Regions from separate parts of the Colwellia sp. RE-S-Sl-9 genome, predicted to be linked through region 1. Evidence: predicted binding sites of a transcription regulator. Region 1 holds the regulator's gene; each other region holds the start of a gene.
The links. The regulator FNR, encoded in region 1, switches genes on or off when oxygen is low (the NO sensors DNR and NnrR bind a similar motif). The targets are predictions, from matches to a motif close to TTGATCTAGATCAA.
Positions count from the first base shown of each region.

Region 2: the regulator FNR is predicted to act here: its motif matches at 2,176-2,189, upstream of napF (ferredoxin-type protein NapF).
Region 3: the regulator FNR is predicted to act here: its motif matches at 1,890-1,903, upstream of ACM9HF_RS16555 (GbsR/MarR family transcriptional regulator).
Region 4: the regulator FNR is predicted to act here: its motif matches at 2,157-2,170, upstream of ACM9HF_RS05990 (acetate kinase).

Region 1 covers NZ_CP182631.1:377,964-382,264, forward strand. Annotated here, with positions in the region: gene uspE (universal stress protein UspE) at 210-1,139, opposite strand; gene fnr (fumarate/nitrate reduction transcriptional regulator Fnr) at 1,706-2,434, opposite strand; gene ACM9HF_RS01595 (sulfite exporter TauE/SafE family protein) at 2,494-3,153, opposite strand; gene ccoS (cbb3-type cytochrome oxidase assembly protein CcoS) at 3,153-3,386, opposite strand; gene ACM9HF_RS01605 (heavy metal translocating P-type ATPase) at 3,395-4,301, opposite strand, start outside.
Region 2 covers NZ_CP182631.1:1,960,698-1,964,998, forward strand. Annotated here, with positions in the region: gene napA (nitrate reductase catalytic subunit NapA) at 1-1,069, opposite strand, end outside; gene ACM9HF_RS08360 (chaperone NapD) at 1,066-1,365, opposite strand; gene ACM9HF_RS08365 (TIGR02808 family protein) at 1,426-1,563, opposite strand; gene napF (ferredoxin-type protein NapF) at 1,550-2,077, opposite strand; gene ACM9HF_RS08375 (glycoside hydrolase family 2 TIM barrel-domain containing protein) at 2,387-4,301, shown strand, end outside.
Region 3 covers NZ_CP182631.1:3,811,869-3,816,169, reverse strand. Annotated here, with positions in the region: gene ACM9HF_RS16560 (TonB-dependent receptor plug domain-containing protein) at 1-1,538, opposite strand, end outside; gene ACM9HF_RS16555 (GbsR/MarR family transcriptional regulator) at 1,953-2,498, shown strand; gene ACM9HF_RS16550 (cytochrome ubiquinol oxidase subunit I) at 2,633-3,997, shown strand; gene cydB (cytochrome d ubiquinol oxidase subunit II) at 3,997-4,301, shown strand, end outside.
Region 4 covers NZ_CP182631.1:1,387,149-1,391,449, reverse strand. Annotated here, with positions in the region: gene pta (phosphate acetyltransferase) at 1-873, opposite strand, end outside; gene ACM9HF_RS05990 (acetate kinase) at 876-2,087, opposite strand; gene ACM9HF_RS05985 (TonB-dependent receptor) at 2,425-3,834, shown strand; gene ACM9HF_RS05980 (NAD(P)-dependent oxidoreductase) at 3,924-4,301, opposite strand, start outside.

The DNA.
Region 1 (4,301 bases):
ACTTTAATAATAAAATCAATAGATTGATTTGTTAATTGTAGTGTTATATATCGCTAATTGAGTTTTGTTATTGGCGAGGGATCAATTTAATATTACTACAAATAGGAGGACTTGGTTACTAAGCTAGTTAAAGTAGAGTTAAGTTGATTTAGATGTAATAGGTAATAAAGTAACTAAAATAGTAATTAGCTACTTTATTAGTGTTTTTATTACTTAACAAAAGGTGATTCATATCCATCAGGTTTTAACGCGAGTACATCACAGTTCAGTCGATCTATTACGTGTTCAGCGGTATTGCCTATTAATGTGGCTGATAATCCTGTTCTACCTACCGTGCCTAAAATCACTAATTCTGCGTCGATTTGGTTGGCAATTTCTTCGATAACATCTTCAGGTAAACCTTCTTGAACGTAGGTGTTCTCTTTCGCTATCTGGTATTTTTCACAATGTTCTGTCATCGCATCTTGGTGATGTTTTAACATAGTATCGTTGTATTCTACCGCGTTAAATTCAGGTATTTCTATGGTGATGTTAACAGGCGTACCGGGATAAGAATTAACAATGTGCACGTTACCGTTTATTGTTTTTGCTAAGTCGCTCGCTTGTGAGGTGATTTTATGGTTAAGCGAAAGGTGTTCTTCTTCATCACTTCCTACATTTATTGCTGCAAGTATATTGCCGTTTTCAGGCCATAAATGATCTTTAACTAATAACACAGGGCAAGGGCATTTACGTAAAATATGCCAGTCGGTAGGCGTAAATATAACGGATTTTAGTTTGTCGTGTTCGTGAGTACCTTTAATAACAATGTCGTGATTATGATCAAGCACTTCGCTGATCACTGCTTCAAAAGGTCTGTTGTGCCAAACAACTTTGGTGTTGATAGTAAGTGACTCTGTATCGAGTTGTTCGATAATGTTATTAAGCCATTGGTGTCTATCGTCTATAACGGTTTGTCGCATAGATTCACGTTCATCGCTTGATAACATGGTGGTCATTTCGTAAGAAAAATCAAAAATAGATAAGAAGGCTGTGATAGTAGCCTTAGTATGTTGTGCTAGTTCAATACTACGCTTTAACGCTTTTTGGTCGTCTGTCGTAGGATCAATAACCGTTAGTATATTTTGATACTTTTTCATAATATCGTCCCCAATTATTTAGCTCGTATTTATAATACCATGAGTATCAGTATAGTGTATGAACGAGTGTTTTTTAATTGTTTTACATCAAGATATTCTTAATTAATAATATCTTGATGAAGAGGGGAATATGAAATTTAAAATAGATCTTTTACGGAGATTAACAACAGTAATAATAACGTACCTTTTACTACTGTTGTTTATACCCGTTATCATTCAAGATGCAGGTTTCAGTGGGAACTAAAAACAATTTAAGCACAGATTTTACGTTCCAAACAAAATCTAAGGTCTACATCCATGTATGCAAGGCATTAAGTTTACGTCATGGCTATTCTCGGTAACTGCTCCTGCGTTACCCTAATGTCCTACATCCGTGTAGGAACCTGACTAAAGTTAATAACGAAGCATAAATTGTTTTAGACCCATCGAAGAAGCGCTTGAGCAAAATCACTTCATCAACAACGCTTTTCATAAGGGAGTAACCATTATCACAAAGCGTTGCCTTGAATTGATATCGCTCAAGCACTCTGAAATAGCCTCTTGATTGGTAACGGGTATATATCGAATTACAGTGAAGCAACTTCGTTAAGCTTTTCAATATTTTTAATGGTAATCAGTTTGCCACTCACATCGATTAAACCATTTTTATGAAACCTATTCAGTAAGCGGCTAATCGTTTCAACCGTTAAACCAATAAAGTTACCTATATCGCCACGTGTCATGGTTAATCTAAACTCAGACGCAGAAAATCCTCGTTCATGATATCTTTTACTTAACGTACTAATAAAAGTTGCTAATCGTTGCTCTGCATTTTTATGATTAAGTAACATAAGCATTTCATGATCTGAACGAATTTCAGAGCTCATCATTTTTAATATTTGTTTTTTAAGCTTTGGCATAGTGTTAGAAATAGAGTCTAACGTGTCGTATGGAATTTCACATACCATTGATGTTTCCAGTGCTTTAGCAAAACTAGGATGTTCTGAATTGGCAATGGCGTCAAAACCTAATAAATCACCTGCTAGATGAAACCCTGTAATTTGTTCTTCTCCTTGCTCATTAACGGTAAAGGTTTTAAATGTACCAGAACGAATGGCATAAAGAGATTTCATTTCGTCGCCGTCTTGAAAAATTTGCTCACCTTTATGGATAGGCTTTTTACGGTCAATAATATTATCAAGCGTATTAAGTTCTTGCTCGTTTAACGAAAATGGAAGGCATAATTCACTAATACTACAGTTTTGACAATGGATGTGTTGTTTTCCTGAGCAATTGTTGTTTTCCATAATGTCCATACTTAATCAAAGGTTAATTGATTTGGATCATATTCTAACCTTCATCTATATGCAATCGATTAAACGAGCAAGTACAAGGTATAAATACCGTAACCGATAAGGCTTATTGCCATTGTTTTTCTAAATAAGGGGTGGTTAAGTAGCGTTTTTGCTTTGATTAAGCTATACGACATAATAAGCAATGCTGGTAGGGTTCCTAAGCCAAAGCTAGTCATAATTAATGCGCCCGTAGTTACGCTGCCACTAGCTAATGACCATGTTAGCATTGAATAAATTAAACCACAGGGCAACCAGCCCCATAGCGCACCTAAACCTATGGCTTTTTGTGGTGAGTCTACAGGTATTAAACGTTTGGAGTAAGGTGATAAATATTGCCAAATAAATTTACCTAAGCGTTCAACTCTATTTAACCACATAAGCCATTGGCCAATATAAAGTCCTAAAAATATAAGAAATAGAGCGGATATTACGCGTAAACCAGCTAAAGGTACGCCAAGATTTTTAGCCGCGACAGAACCTGTAAAACCAACTATTGCGCCAATTAGGGTATAAGATAATATGCGACCAAAATTATAACTGAAAACTAAAAGTGTTTTTGAGTACGACGAATGTTTAGGTAGAGCAGAGGTTAGCATTGAGGTTATGCCACCACACATTCCTAAGCAATGGCCAGATCCCAAAATGCCTATAATAAAGGCTGAAAAATAATCAATGTTCATTAACTATCTTTTGGTTGATTTGATGCGTTGGTGTTTTTATTCTTTTCTGATATTAATTCTGATGTTGATTTATTTTTATCAGCTGCTTGATCGTCATTTTCGTCAAACAAAATACTTAAACCTTGTTTTTCAAGATCATCAAATTGTTCTGTTTTAACTGCCCAGAAAAAAAGATAAAGGCCAATAGCCGTTAATAGTACCGCGATAGGAATTAATACGTAAATTATGCTCATTGAATATATTAGCCTTTTGTATCTTTTTTGATATTAAGTAAGCGCAGTGAGTTAGTCACAACCAATATGGAACTGGCTGACATACCAATAACTGCGAGGTAAGGCGTAATATAGCCAGCCATTGCTAACGGCAACACTAAGGCATTATAACCAAATGCCCATAAGTAGTTTTGCCAAATAATTTTTTTAGTTTTTTGAGCAATGAGTTTTAACGCAGTAATATTAGTTAAATCACTGTTTAATAATATAATATCTGCGCCGTTTTTCGCAATATCTGTACCACTTCCCATGGCTATGGCTATATGAGCCGCGCTAAATACAGGCGTGTCGTTGACACCATCACCCACCATGGCAACAATATGGTCAACTTGTTTGGCTTTTAATAGCTCAACTTTATTTTTAGCACTTAAATTACTGTGAGCTTGAGATAAATGCAAAACAGACTGTGTTTTATCGCAACCGGCTTTATTGTCGCCTGAAAGCATTAAGGTTGATATTGATTGGTCATGCAAGTTTTTAATTAAGCTAGCGGCGTTATCTCTTACACTGTCTTCTAGGTAAAAGGCAGCGATAAGTTGTTCGCCTGTTACCAATACGCATTGAGCATTATTCACATTAGCTTCTGAATCGGCTAAACGTAGGGTGGGTAATAACCAACTGGGTTTACCTATTTGGTAGGTTTCGTTTTGATAATTACCTGAAACGCCTGAACTGGGTGTTACTTCTATTTGGGTGACATTAAGAGAAAAGTCTCTATGTTTAATAAATGCTTTTGCGATAGGGTGTTCTGAGTGAGATTCTAATCCAGCAGCAATAGCTAATACTTGTTTTTCGCTAAACGCACGATCAAATAATTCCACCTTACTGATAGTAAACTCACCCGTGGTTAACGTGCCTGTTTTATCAAAAGCAAAA
Region 2 (4,301 bases), 1.6 Mb from region 1:
TTTCAAGTAAATTAGCTTCAGGAACACCTGATATTTTAGACGTATATTCAACACTATATGTACTAACAAACTTAGCGTACTCTTCAAAGCTCATTGGCATTGAAGCACCACTGCCCGCATTTTTAGCTGACTTTTCTAAAGGATGAGTTGGGCGTAATCCATAACCGATATCAGTGACACCTTCACGAATGTTTACATGTTTCTTTAAAAACTCTTTATCAACAGCATCATTTTGAATAATGTAATTTGCAATAAAGTTTAAGATGGCTAGATCTGTTTGAGGTATGAACACCATACCGTTATCTGCAAGTTCAAAACTACGGTGCTTGTATGTTGATAATACATTGACTTTTACGTGTGGTGCGCTTAATCGACGATCTGTTAAACGTGACCATAAAATAGGATGCATTTCGGCCATATTTGAACCCCAAAGCACAAAAGCATCGGCATTCTCTAGATCATCGTAACATCCCATAGGCTCATCCATACCAAAGGTACGCATAAATCCACCTACTGCAGATGCCATACAGTGACGTGCATTTGGGTCAATATTATTGCTAAGAAAACCCGCTTTCATTAATTTTGACGCGGCATACCCTTCCCAAACAGTCCACTGACCAGAACCAAACATACCTACAGACGTTGGGCCTTTCTTTTTAATAGCCGCTTTAAATTTTTCAGCCATTACATCAAAAGCTTTATCCCAGCTTACTGGAGCAAAATCACCTTCTTTGTCGTATTTACCATTTGTCATTCTTAACAATGGCTGAGTTAGGCGATCTTTACCGTACATAATTTTTGATAAAAAATAGCCTTTAATACAGTTTAGGCCTTTATTCACTTCGGCTTCAGGATCACCTTGCGTAGCAACCACTTTGCCTTCTTGAGTTCCTACTAAAACGCTACAACCTGTTCCACAAAAACGACAGGGAGCTTTATCCCATTTGATTGTGGTATCTGACGATTTAGTCATAAGGTTTGATGCTGAACTTGGTATTGCCACACCGGCAGCAACAGCAGTTGCAGCAATAGCATTTGCTTTAATAAAGTCTCTTCTTGTTACTTTCATGATTTTACCTCTTGGTGTTGTGGCAATCCGGCATCGTTATGATGAAAAATTAAAGAAGAAGAAATAACACCATTCACTAATCCCATGTCTGTAATAATGTCTATTAATTTACTCTTTTTAGGATTAGTGATAACTTCCTCGATCGTAACAACCATGTTGCCGGTATTACCGGTTACATGTACCTCTGCTCCAGGAAACTGACCCAATTCCTTTGCAACAGCAGATACTTTAGAGGGATGAGCTACAAACATAACTCCTGCTATATTTACTGGAGTTTCTTCTAATAAATTGATCAAAATATTCGATCCTTATTTTTATTTGTATTTTCGCTTACACAAAAAATACAAGATAATTGTTTATTTTAGTGGTTTTGCACCGATAATTTTTAACGCCAGCATTGATACACCAGCCGTTGCAATAAAACCCATCAAGAAAATAATAGGCATAGATGAATAACCTAAAATATTCCAAATTAAAGATTCAAGAGCGCTCATAAGCTTCTCCAATTGTGTTTAAAAATTCATTTTTGGGTGATAATTCAATAGCCGTTTGTGGACATACAGCAACACATGCTCCACAGCCATTACAGCTATCTAAAGAAATTTGAGGTTGAGGAGTTGACTGATTAATATAAGTAAATGAAATAGCTTCGGTTTCACAGTTATCTTGACAACTTAGGCAATACACTTGTTTTTTTGCTAAACAATTAGCCTTAATTTCAATCGCTAAATCCCAAGGTTTTTCACTTTCAACTTGAGTAAAAATAGGCTCTTTACATGCTTCTACACATTTATTACAAAACGTGCACTCGCCTTTATTAAAGTCAATTTCAGGAAAACCACCATCTCCTTTTACAATAATTTTTTCTGGGCAAACATTTATACATTCCTCGCATTGAGTGCAATTATCTGTAAAAACTTTTTCATTAATAACATAAGGTAAGCGTATAGCTGGCTTACTGTTTTTTTTAGTTACATTAAAAAAATTTCGTCTGGCGAGATCAACCATTACACACCTAAAAGAATGACTTACGCATATCTACATGATTATAGATATTTAACTTTGGTACATAAGCTGAACAATACATTACTACCTTTAAAATAAAGTTGATTTAGGTCAACTTTGTTTAGCTTGTATAAAAAGATTCTTTTTATACAAAATTTAACAAACGAAAAGCTATTTTATATTTAAATACATAAACTCACTTATAAACATCATTTTGTTGACAATTAACCATACATATTTCAAGATTGAGTTAACAAAATTACAAAACATCAATTTAATCACTTCTACAAGAACCTATTTCGGAGCAACATTTTGAGAGTAATAACCACATTAATTCTAATAAGCATAATGTTTGGCTTTACCGCTAAAGCAGAGACCCCTCCGCGGGAAGTAGATTTCAATTTTAATTGGAAATTTACCCTAGTTGACTCCACTGAATTACCTGAGAAGTTACCCCTTAATGATAAGGAATGGCGTAACTTGCGCTTACCTCACGATTGGAGTGTTGAAGCATCTTTCTCTGAATCGTTAGAAGGCGCTACAGGATATTTACCAGGGGGAGTTGGCATATATCAAAAGCACTTTAAAACAACCGCTGATTTAGCTAACGAAAAAGTTTTTGTGATGTTTGATGGCGTATACAACAATGCCACTTTTTGGCTTAACGGTAAGAAGCTAGGTCATAACCCTTATGGTTATTCTCCTATTAACTTCGATTTAAGTGATAAATTAACGACTAACGGTAGCGACAATATATTAACCGTACATGTTGATCATTCACGTTATGGTGATAGCCGCTGGTATACCGGTAGCGGTATTTATAGAAATGTAAAACTCGTTACCGTCAACAAATTACATATTCCTATTTGGGGAACTTTTGTAACAACGCCTGAAGTATCAGCCGAACAAGCTAAAGTGAATATAAAAATCGATGTTGAGAACAAACACAGCTCAACAAATCGTTTTCAATTAACAACTCAAATCATTGATAATAAAGGTAACATTGTTGCTACAAGTACGAAAAAAGAGCGCTTAAAATCAAACAAAAAAGATACCTATACAGCCAAATTCACTATTGATAACCCTAAATTGTGGGATATTGATAAACCTAATATGTACTCTGCAGTAACAACATTATCTATTGAAGGTAAAAATGTAGATACCTACACAACTCCATTTGGTATTCGTAGCATTGCTTTTATTCCTAAGAAAGGCTTTTTTCTTAACGGAAAATCAACTTTAGTTAAAGGTGTTTCTTTACACCATGACGGCGGCTTAGTCGGTGCGGCAGTACCAAAAGAAGTATGGCGTAGACGCCTTGCCTCACTAAAAGATGCTGGATTGAATGCAATAAGAACAACGCATAACCCATTTTCTCAAGAATTTTTAGACTTATGTGATGAGATGGGCATATTAGTTCAAAACGAATTTTTTGATGAATTTGATTACGCTAAAGACAAACGTCTTAACTACCATGAACGCCACGATGACAATATTACCAAAGGTTACGTTGAACATTTTCAACAATGGGCAAAAAGCGACTTAACACGTACTATGCTTCGTGATCGAAATCACCCCAGTGTATTTATGTGGAGTATAGGTAATGAAATTGAATGGACTTATGTACATTACCGTTACGTTACTGGATTTTGGAGTGACTTAGATGATCCAATGAAAATGGATGGCAGCTTTTGGGGATCCGCTCCTAAATTTACACCCAAAGAGCTAAAGAAACGATACGATGAATCTACCAAAGGTGAGCATGTTCTTGCTGATACTGCTGTTAAGTTAAATAAATGGGTAAAAGAACTTGATACAACGCGCCCTACAACAGCTAACTTTATTTTACCCCAAGTAAGTCATGTAAGTGGATATGCTGATGCAGTAGATATCGCAGGATACAGTTACCGCAACAGTGTTATTCCTTGGGCACAAACTCACTTTCCTGACAAACAAGTGACTATTAATGAAAATCCAGGTAGTTGGGATGATTGGAAACAAGTACTGCAATTTCCTGGTGTATTTAGCCAATTTATGTGGACAGGTATTGACTACATGGGCGAAAGACACAAAAAATGGCCAGCTAAAAGTGGCTGGGGCGACATGCTTAATTTAGCTGGTTTTAAAGTGCAAGGTTGGAATTACTTTAAAAGTGTTTGGGTTAATGAACCACATATTTCATTAGGGACTTTACCTTTATCTGAATCAGGTTTTGAAGCTGAACCAC
Region 3 (4,301 bases), 1.4 Mb from region 1:
CCTGCATCTGAAAAGTCTTCATAACGAAGGGCTGCACCCAAATTCCAATCTTCCATTAACTGTATTTCTGTATCTACATAAAAGGCATAACTATGTCTATCCGCACCGCTTGCTGCGTTAGGTCTTAATCCTGGATAGGCTTGAAAGCCACATTCTGCAAAAACTGAATCATCAATTACCGATGGAAACGCTACATCTTGGTTCGCAAGTCCACAAGCATACGAAGCTTCTTCACCAGCAACAATAGCATAATCTTCATCACGGTATTCCGCGCCAAAAGCGATATAAAGTGGTTCTGCTAAGCCTATTTCAATTAAGCCCGTAATATCAGCATTAAGGGTTAATTGATCGTACCTAAAGCCTCCTGAATAGCCTGAAGTAGGTCCAGCATTAGCGGCTATATCAGCATCAGTTGCACTAGGATTTAAGCTTAAGTATTCAGCAGCGTAAGAAGCATTAATCGTATTTGCAGAATGGAAGTCATATTCGTTTTGACCGTAAGTAGCTGAAACGTCATAGCTCCAATCGTCATTCATTTCACCGCGAACACCTACCGCTGTTGAAAGATCTTCAGCTTCGTTGTCTATTCTTGGTAAGAATCCATCCGCATACACTTGAGGTACGTTTTTAACAGCATCACCAAAGTCACGATAAAAACCATTACCTAAAGCGGTACGATTTGAAAAGCCACCAAAGGCATACAGTTCTATATCATTCAGTGGGATCATCGCATTATAAAAAACGGATCCAAATTCAGAAGCAGAGTTACCTTGGATCCAACGAACATCGTCAGATAATGTACCAGCAGGAGTGGTAGAACTACCGCCTGTATCTCGTTGCGCTCGGTTAGTACCATCAGCATCACGATATTCAGCAGAAAGGTTAATAAATCCGCCTTCAGTTCCAATATCAAAACCTGTATTTAAACCAAATGATACCGTGTCGCCATCGCCCTCACCTGTCGATCCCGCTTGAACAAAGCCAGTGGTTTCATTTGTACTATTTTTTAATTCTAAATTAATAACGCCAGCAATCGCATCTGAACCATATTGAGCTGCGGCACCATCACGTAAAATCTGTACATTTTTAAGAGCAGTCATAGGAATAGAGTTCATATCGGTTCCAGCCGCACCAGCACCTACTGTACCATTTAAACCAAAAATGGCTTGGTTATGACGACGCTTACCATTGATCAACACTAAAGTTTGATCAGGCTGAAGACCACGTAAAGTCGCAGGTCTAAATAAATCAGAACCATCAGAGACTTGTGTACGGCTAAAGTTAAACGACGGTGCACTGGCTTGTAAGCTTTGGCCTAACTCACTAAAACCCCCTTTAGTTAATGATTCGCCCGTAATAATATCAATAGGAGAAGTAGACTCAGTTGCTGTGCGCGTTGAAACCCTTGAACCTAATATAGCGATGGTTTCAACTTCTTCTTCAGTTTCAACCGCTGGTGTTTGTGCTAAAGCAGGTAAACCGACAAATGAACTACTTAATGCAAGCGAAATTGCATGTAAATGGAATTTTTTTTTCATGTGAGTGCTCTTTGTTTGAGAATTTTTTGAGGGATGTTTTTATTGGCGCTATTCTAACGACTCCCTTAATTTGATGCAAAAGACTTAAGCTAAATAACCTAAGTTTTAGTTCTTCAGCAGCTCATATACCCGTTACCAATCAAGATACGTATTTCAGAGCGCTTGAGCGATATCAATTCAAGGCAATGCTTTGTAATAATGGTTGTTCCTTATAAAAAGGATTAACGAAGAAGTGATTTTGCTCAAGCGCTTCTTCGATGGGTCTAAATGACTTATGTACTAGCACTTTTAAAACTAACCTCATATTCCTTAACTCACCTTCAAATAAATTAAAAAATATTCAAATAAATATTGATTTAAATCAACAAAGGTTTAAACTTTCAGAAAATACTGAAACTTCAGAAAATACATATCATGATAATGACAGATAAAATAGAATCGTTTGTAATGCACTGTGGAGAAATGGGCAGTCGCTGGGGGTTTAACCGTACTGTTGGTCAAATGTATGGCTTGCTTGTGATTAGCCAAGAACCTTTAAGCGCAGTACAAATTTCTGAAGCGTTAAATATTTCTCGTGGCAATGTCAGCATGGGTATTAAAGAACTGCAATCGTGGCGATTAGTTCAGGTGCAGCATAAGCCAAAAGATCGCAAAGAGTATTACTCTCCTGCTGGTTCTATTTGGGAAATGGCTATACGTGTATTTGAAGAACGTCGTAAACGCGAAGTTGACCCAACCTTATCTTTATTACGCGATAATTTATTAAACGAACCCGCTAATAAAGAAGAGCAATATGCACAAGTAAAAATGCATGAAATACATGAATTGCTTGAAACTATTACTCATTGGGCAAGTGAACTACAAAGTATGAGTCCAGAAAAATTGAATACTTTAATGAAGCTGGGCGCAGGCGTAAGTAAAGTAATTGATATTAAAGATAAATTACTTAAGAGCAATTAATAAGTTTTAATTTTATAGCACAACCAAGCCGATTAACCTCCCTTATCGCTATTGGCTACAAAGCCATAGCGATCTTTTTACACATATTTTAACAACGGCCCACAGCGAGCTGCATAGGGCTAATGGAGTAAAAAATGTTAGATACTTTGATTTTATCTCGCATTCAATTTGCAACTAATATCAGTTTTCATATTCTATTTCCCGTTATCACTATCGCATTAAGTTGGTTCTTACTTTTTTTCAAAGTACGATTTGTCCAAACGAATGATCCAGTTTGGATGCGAGCCTATCGCTTTTGGGTAAAAATATTTGCTCTAACTTTCGCTCTTGGCGTGGTAAGTGGCATTACCATGTCATTCCAGTTTGGTACTAACTGGCCAAAATTTATGGAAACTGTCGGTAATATTGCAGGTCCATTATTAGGTTATGAAGTGCTAACCGCTTTCTTTTTAGAGGCTGGTTTTCTAGGCATTATGCTATTTGGTATTAATCGCGTATCACCATTAGTTCATACCCTTTCTACCTTTATTGTTGCTTTTGGTACTACGTTATCAGCCTTTTGGATTTTAGCGCTTAACTCTTGGATGCATACACCGCAAGGTTACGAAATGCGTGATGGAGTTGCTTTTCCTATTGATTGGTTGGCCATTATTTTTAATCCATCATTCCCATATCGATTTACACATATGCTGATTGCCTCAGGGTTAACGGCTGCATTTTTAATTGCGGGCATCAGTGCGTATCGTTTATTAAAAGGTGACGACAAACGCGCACCTAAACTTACCTTAAAAATAGCTTTAACGGTGGCAGCTATTTTAGCGCCAACACAGGCATTAGTAGGGGATTTTCACGGATTAAATACTTTAGAACATCAACCACAAAAAATAGCGGCAATGGAAGGTATTTGGCATACAGAAAAAGGCGCCCCCTTGTTACTTTTCGCCTTACCTGATGCCGTAGAAAAAACTAACCATTTTGAAATAGGCATTCCCAATATGGCTAGCCTGATTTTAACTCATGACTTAAATGGTGAGATCAAGGGCTTAAACGAGTTTGAAGGTAACCATCCGCCTGTTATGCCAGTGTTCTTCTCTTTCCGCATTATGGTTGGCCTCGGCTTTCTGATGTTATTTGTTGCATGGACTGGGCGTATTCAACTCTGGCGTAAAAAGGAGCTATCACCTTGGGTGTTAAAAACCTTATTGTTCATGACATTTTCAGGTTGGGTAGCCACATTAGCTGGCTGGTACGTTACTGAAGTAGGACGCCAACCTTGGCTAGTAACAGGGATATTAAGTGTTAAAGATGCTGCTACTGATATAGCTCCCGCAAATGTAGGTTTATCGTTAATCTTATATTTAATCTTGTATACCGTGTTAATGATTGCTTACTTACATACTATTTTCACTATGGCAGGTAGAGCGGTTGAAATTGAAGAAATCAGCGATGATGAAATTACAAAACCCATTATCACTTCAGCAATAGAAGGAATAAAATAATGTTTGAAGCTAACGCACTCGCCATAATATTTGTCGCTTTAATGGGATTTTCAATTCTTCTTTACGCCATATTAGACGGCTACGATTTAGGCGTGGGTATTTTACTTCCCCTAAAACAAGAAGATAACAGCGATACCATGATCGCCTCTATCGGCCCTTTTTGGGATGCTAACGAAACTTGGTTAGTTTTAGCGATAGGTTTATTGCTGATCGCTTTTCCTGCAGCTCATAGCTATATATTTAAAGAGCTGTACTTACCCACTGCGGTGCTGCTGATTAGTTTAGTACTGCGTGGCGTCGCTTT
Region 4 (4,301 bases), 1.0 Mb from region 1:
TACTTTTGTACCGTTAAGTGCAGATAAACAAGTTGCAATAATTATATCGGTACGATCGCCTGGTGTAACAATTAGTCGGCTGGGTTGTAAATGGCTGACTAAGTTATCAACGGTACGCGCACAAAAACTGATACTTCTAATTCTTCTGTGTTCAAAATCTCCTTTATTAATCAGTGTTGCATTTAAATAAGTACTAATATCACAAACTCTGGGAGCAACTAAATCCATTTCCCATGGAACAGAACCCAATAGTTTAAATTGTTTGTTTTTAAAGATAGATAATGCAGGAAATAAATCGGTTGCATCATTAGACTCAATTTCATTTTCTCTGGGTAATAAACCAAATTCATCTTCATTAGGCGAATTAACTTTATTAATAATACAACCGAGTAGCTTGCTATTTTTAATTCCCCCAAAAGTTTCAGCTGTTACTTCGATACGATCTTCAAATTCTTCAGCGGTATCGTTACCCAGAGTGGTTACTAAAACAATATTGGCAGAAAGTGTTTGCGCTACATCTCGGTTAATTCTGCCTGCATAAGGTTGGCGCGTGGTAGGAATTAAACCTTCTATAATTACAACGTCGTAGTGTTGGCTAAAGTTGTCGTAGTTTTCTACTATTTTTTCAAGAATAAATTCACGTTGTCCGTCAGCCATTTGTTCTTCAACATAACTAAGAGGAATTGAGTGATCGTCGGTTGACCAACTAATATGATCTTTTTTATTTTTTAATACACTGCGAGAGGGTTGGCTAATGGGTTTGAAGTGTCCCACTTTAATTCCACGTTGTTGACACGCATGTACTAAACCAACAGCTATACTGGTAAGACCTACACCAAATCCCGCTGGAATTAACATTATTTTATGATGCATTTTTATTCCCCAGTATTCTTTAAAGAAAGTAATTGTTGTGTTTGCTCAGCAATAACAAACTCTTCGTTTGTAGGAATAACCCAGCATGAACGTGAGTTGTTAGCGGCGATATTACCGCTTTGACCAAAACGAGCTTGTTCATTTTTTTCATCATCAAGATAAAAATTAAGAATTTGTAGGTGAGATACCACCATTTTTCTAACCAACATTGAATTTTCACCGATACCGCCGGTAAAAATAATACCGTCTAGTTCTGTTAAGCTTGCAGTATAAGATGCGATAACTTTAGCTATTCTGTAGCTGAATATCGTTAATGCTAATGTTGCTCTGCAGTTTGGATCATCAGTCATTGCTTCTTCTAATGCTCTACAATCGTTACTGGTACCTGAAACGCCTAATAAACCACTTTTATTATTGAGGAGCTTATTGATTTCATCAGTTGAATAACCCAGCTTATTCACTAAATAAAAAATAATGTTTGAGTCAATATCGCCGCAACGTGTTCCCATCATGACACCTTCGTTGGGTGTAAAACCTAAACTTGTGTCTACACTTTTGCCATTTTTTATTGCGGTAATACTACAACCGTTACCTAAATGGGCTGAAATAAAGTTACATTGTTCAATAGGCTTGTTAATTAATTTTGCTGCTTCAGCGGATACAAAATAATGGCTAGTTCCATGAAAACCATAACGCCTAATACTATGTTCTTCATATAACTCATAAGGTAAGCCGTAGATAAAAGCTTTAGAGGGAAGTGTTTGATGAAAAGCGGTGTCAAAAATGGCAACTTGCGGAAGTGATTCAAATGCTTTTTCGCAAACCGTAATACCCATTAAATTGGCTGGATTATGCAAAGGAGCTAATCGAGATAAAGAGCCGATTATTTGTTTTACTTCATCAGTAATTAATGTGGGCGTACTATAGTTTTCTCCACCATGAACCACTCGGTGACCAATAGCGATAATGTTATCATTAAAGTCAAAAGCTTTTAATTCATCAACGAGTATTGCTATGGCTAAACTATGGTCATAAGGAGCTACAATATTTTTAACAATAACGTCTTCTTTATACTTTATTTTGATAGTGGCTTTATCTGAAAACAACTGCTCAGCCAGACCGGTTAAAATAGTCTTAGTTGATTTGGGATTGATTAAAGAAAATTTAAGTGAAGAACTACCGCAGTTAATAACCAGAATAAGTTGTTTTGTCATCTAAAACGCCTATATATTATTTAAATTAATATTCTTAAACTAACTATAGAAGATGAAAATTTAAAAACATTGATTTAATACAATAAAGCTTAAAACAACATGAATTTTTAAAGGTTTTTCAAGATATTTTTCAGGATAAGTTAAATGCTTATTTTTATATCGCTATATTGAGGTGATTTATCTGAATTTAAGGGAAATAATATTTAAATAAGAATATAATAAGAACCCGTTATACTAATAAATTAGTAATTGAAAAGTTTGTATTCTTACATACCACTTATTTTTATTTAAAATTAAGTAAGTGGTTATGAACATATTAATGATGTTTGGAGAAATCATGGATAAAAAAGTTAGCTCGCGCACTACAAGTAACAAAGCTTTACGCTTGAATCTTGATGAGAAAAAGTATGGAACTATCGTAGAGATAGGTGCAGGCCAAGAAGTGGCGAGGCAGTTTTTTTTAGCGGGAGCTGCAGCAGGAACTATTGCTAAAACTATGTCTGCTTATGACATGAAGTTTTCTGATGCAATATACGGTGTGCAAGAAGATAGACGTTATGTAAGTAAAGCACGTGTAAAAGCTATGATGACACAAGAATTTGCTCTTGTGGTAGACCGGGTAGGTGATATTCGTTCTAAGTCTTCACGTTATTTTTCTTATGCAGCAACGGTTGCCGCTAAAAGTTTTAATCGTAAAAACGAATGCCATGCTTGGTGTGGTGTTAGAGTGCAAATGTATCCAGGCGCAGAGCCTTCAAATATTACTATTCATGTTCGCATGCATGATGATAGCGCTGAAGCGCAACAAGAAGCGTTAGGCAATTTAGGTGTAAACCTTATTTACGCCGCTTATTATTATTTTGAAAATCCAAAAGATATTATTGATTCTTTAAGTGACAACATAGGTAAAGATCGTATTGAAATAGATGCCATTGAATTTGAAGGGCCCTATTTTGAAGATATTGATAACCGTGCGATAAACTTACACTTAATACGTAGTTGGAAAACCCGTGCCATTATGTTTAAGCCTGATGGTTCAGTAACTGTTCCAGCAGATATGTTGTATAAAAAGAACGTATTAACGATTCGTGGTTCATTCAAGCCAGCCACTAAACTAAATGTGGATATGATTGAGCAAGGTAAAAACTCTTTTAATACGCTTAATAGTTTAGATGGTGATAGTACAATTGCTATTGCTGAAATATCGCTGAATGATCTGTATGGTAATGATGCGAAAGTGCCTGAAGCTGATATTATTACAAGGGTTCAGTTACTAAACTCGCTGGGTTATAGCGTAATGATTTCTGATTACACTCGTTACTTTTCTTTACGTGCTTATTTTCGTCAATATACGCAGCTACAAATAGGGATTGTTGTGGGTATGATGAACATGCGACAAATTTTTGATGAGCAGTTTTATCGTGGGGTAGAAGGTGGAATACTGGAAGCTTTTGGTAAATTATTTCCAGATAATACGCGTATATTTGTATATCCAGAATTAGAAAATGGCGACGAGCTTATTGATTTTACTCAAGTTAAAGTGCCTGACCATTTACGCTTTTTATATCAACATTTACTAGAAAATAATTTTATATCAGGTATTGAATGCAGTGATAAAAAATTATTAAAAATATACTCTAGAGAAGTACTTAAGCAAATATCTTCAGGTAAGGCAGGCTGGGAAAAGAATGTACCGGAAGCTATTGTTGAAGAAATTAAAGAAAATAAATTACTCGGTTATAGATAACTCTTTATTGAATTTGTTATAGCTGATATATGTGTTCAAAAGCCCTTTAAATATACTTTCAAAGGGCTTTTTTGATAAAAGGTGAGCCTTTATTCTATATCTTTAATTAAAACCGAGGTGTCGCAACGATTAAACCCCTTTTCTTGTAATCGCTGATACGAAGCATCTACCATTTTAGCTACAGGTAAATTTATGCCTAGCTGTTCAGCTTGCTCTAAGCAAATATTCAAATCTTTTCTCATCCAGTCTATAGCAAACCCGAAATCAAATTGATCTTCTGCCATGGTATGCGTTCGTTGTTCAAGCTGCCAAGACTGAGCTGCACCATGTTTAAGTACATCTCTTACGGTAACTAAATCTAATCCTGACTTTTTAGCGAGTGTTAAACCTTCTGACAACCCTTGTAAAATGCCGGCTATACAGAGTTGATTAACCATTTTACAGGTTTGTCCTGCGCCTACATCGCC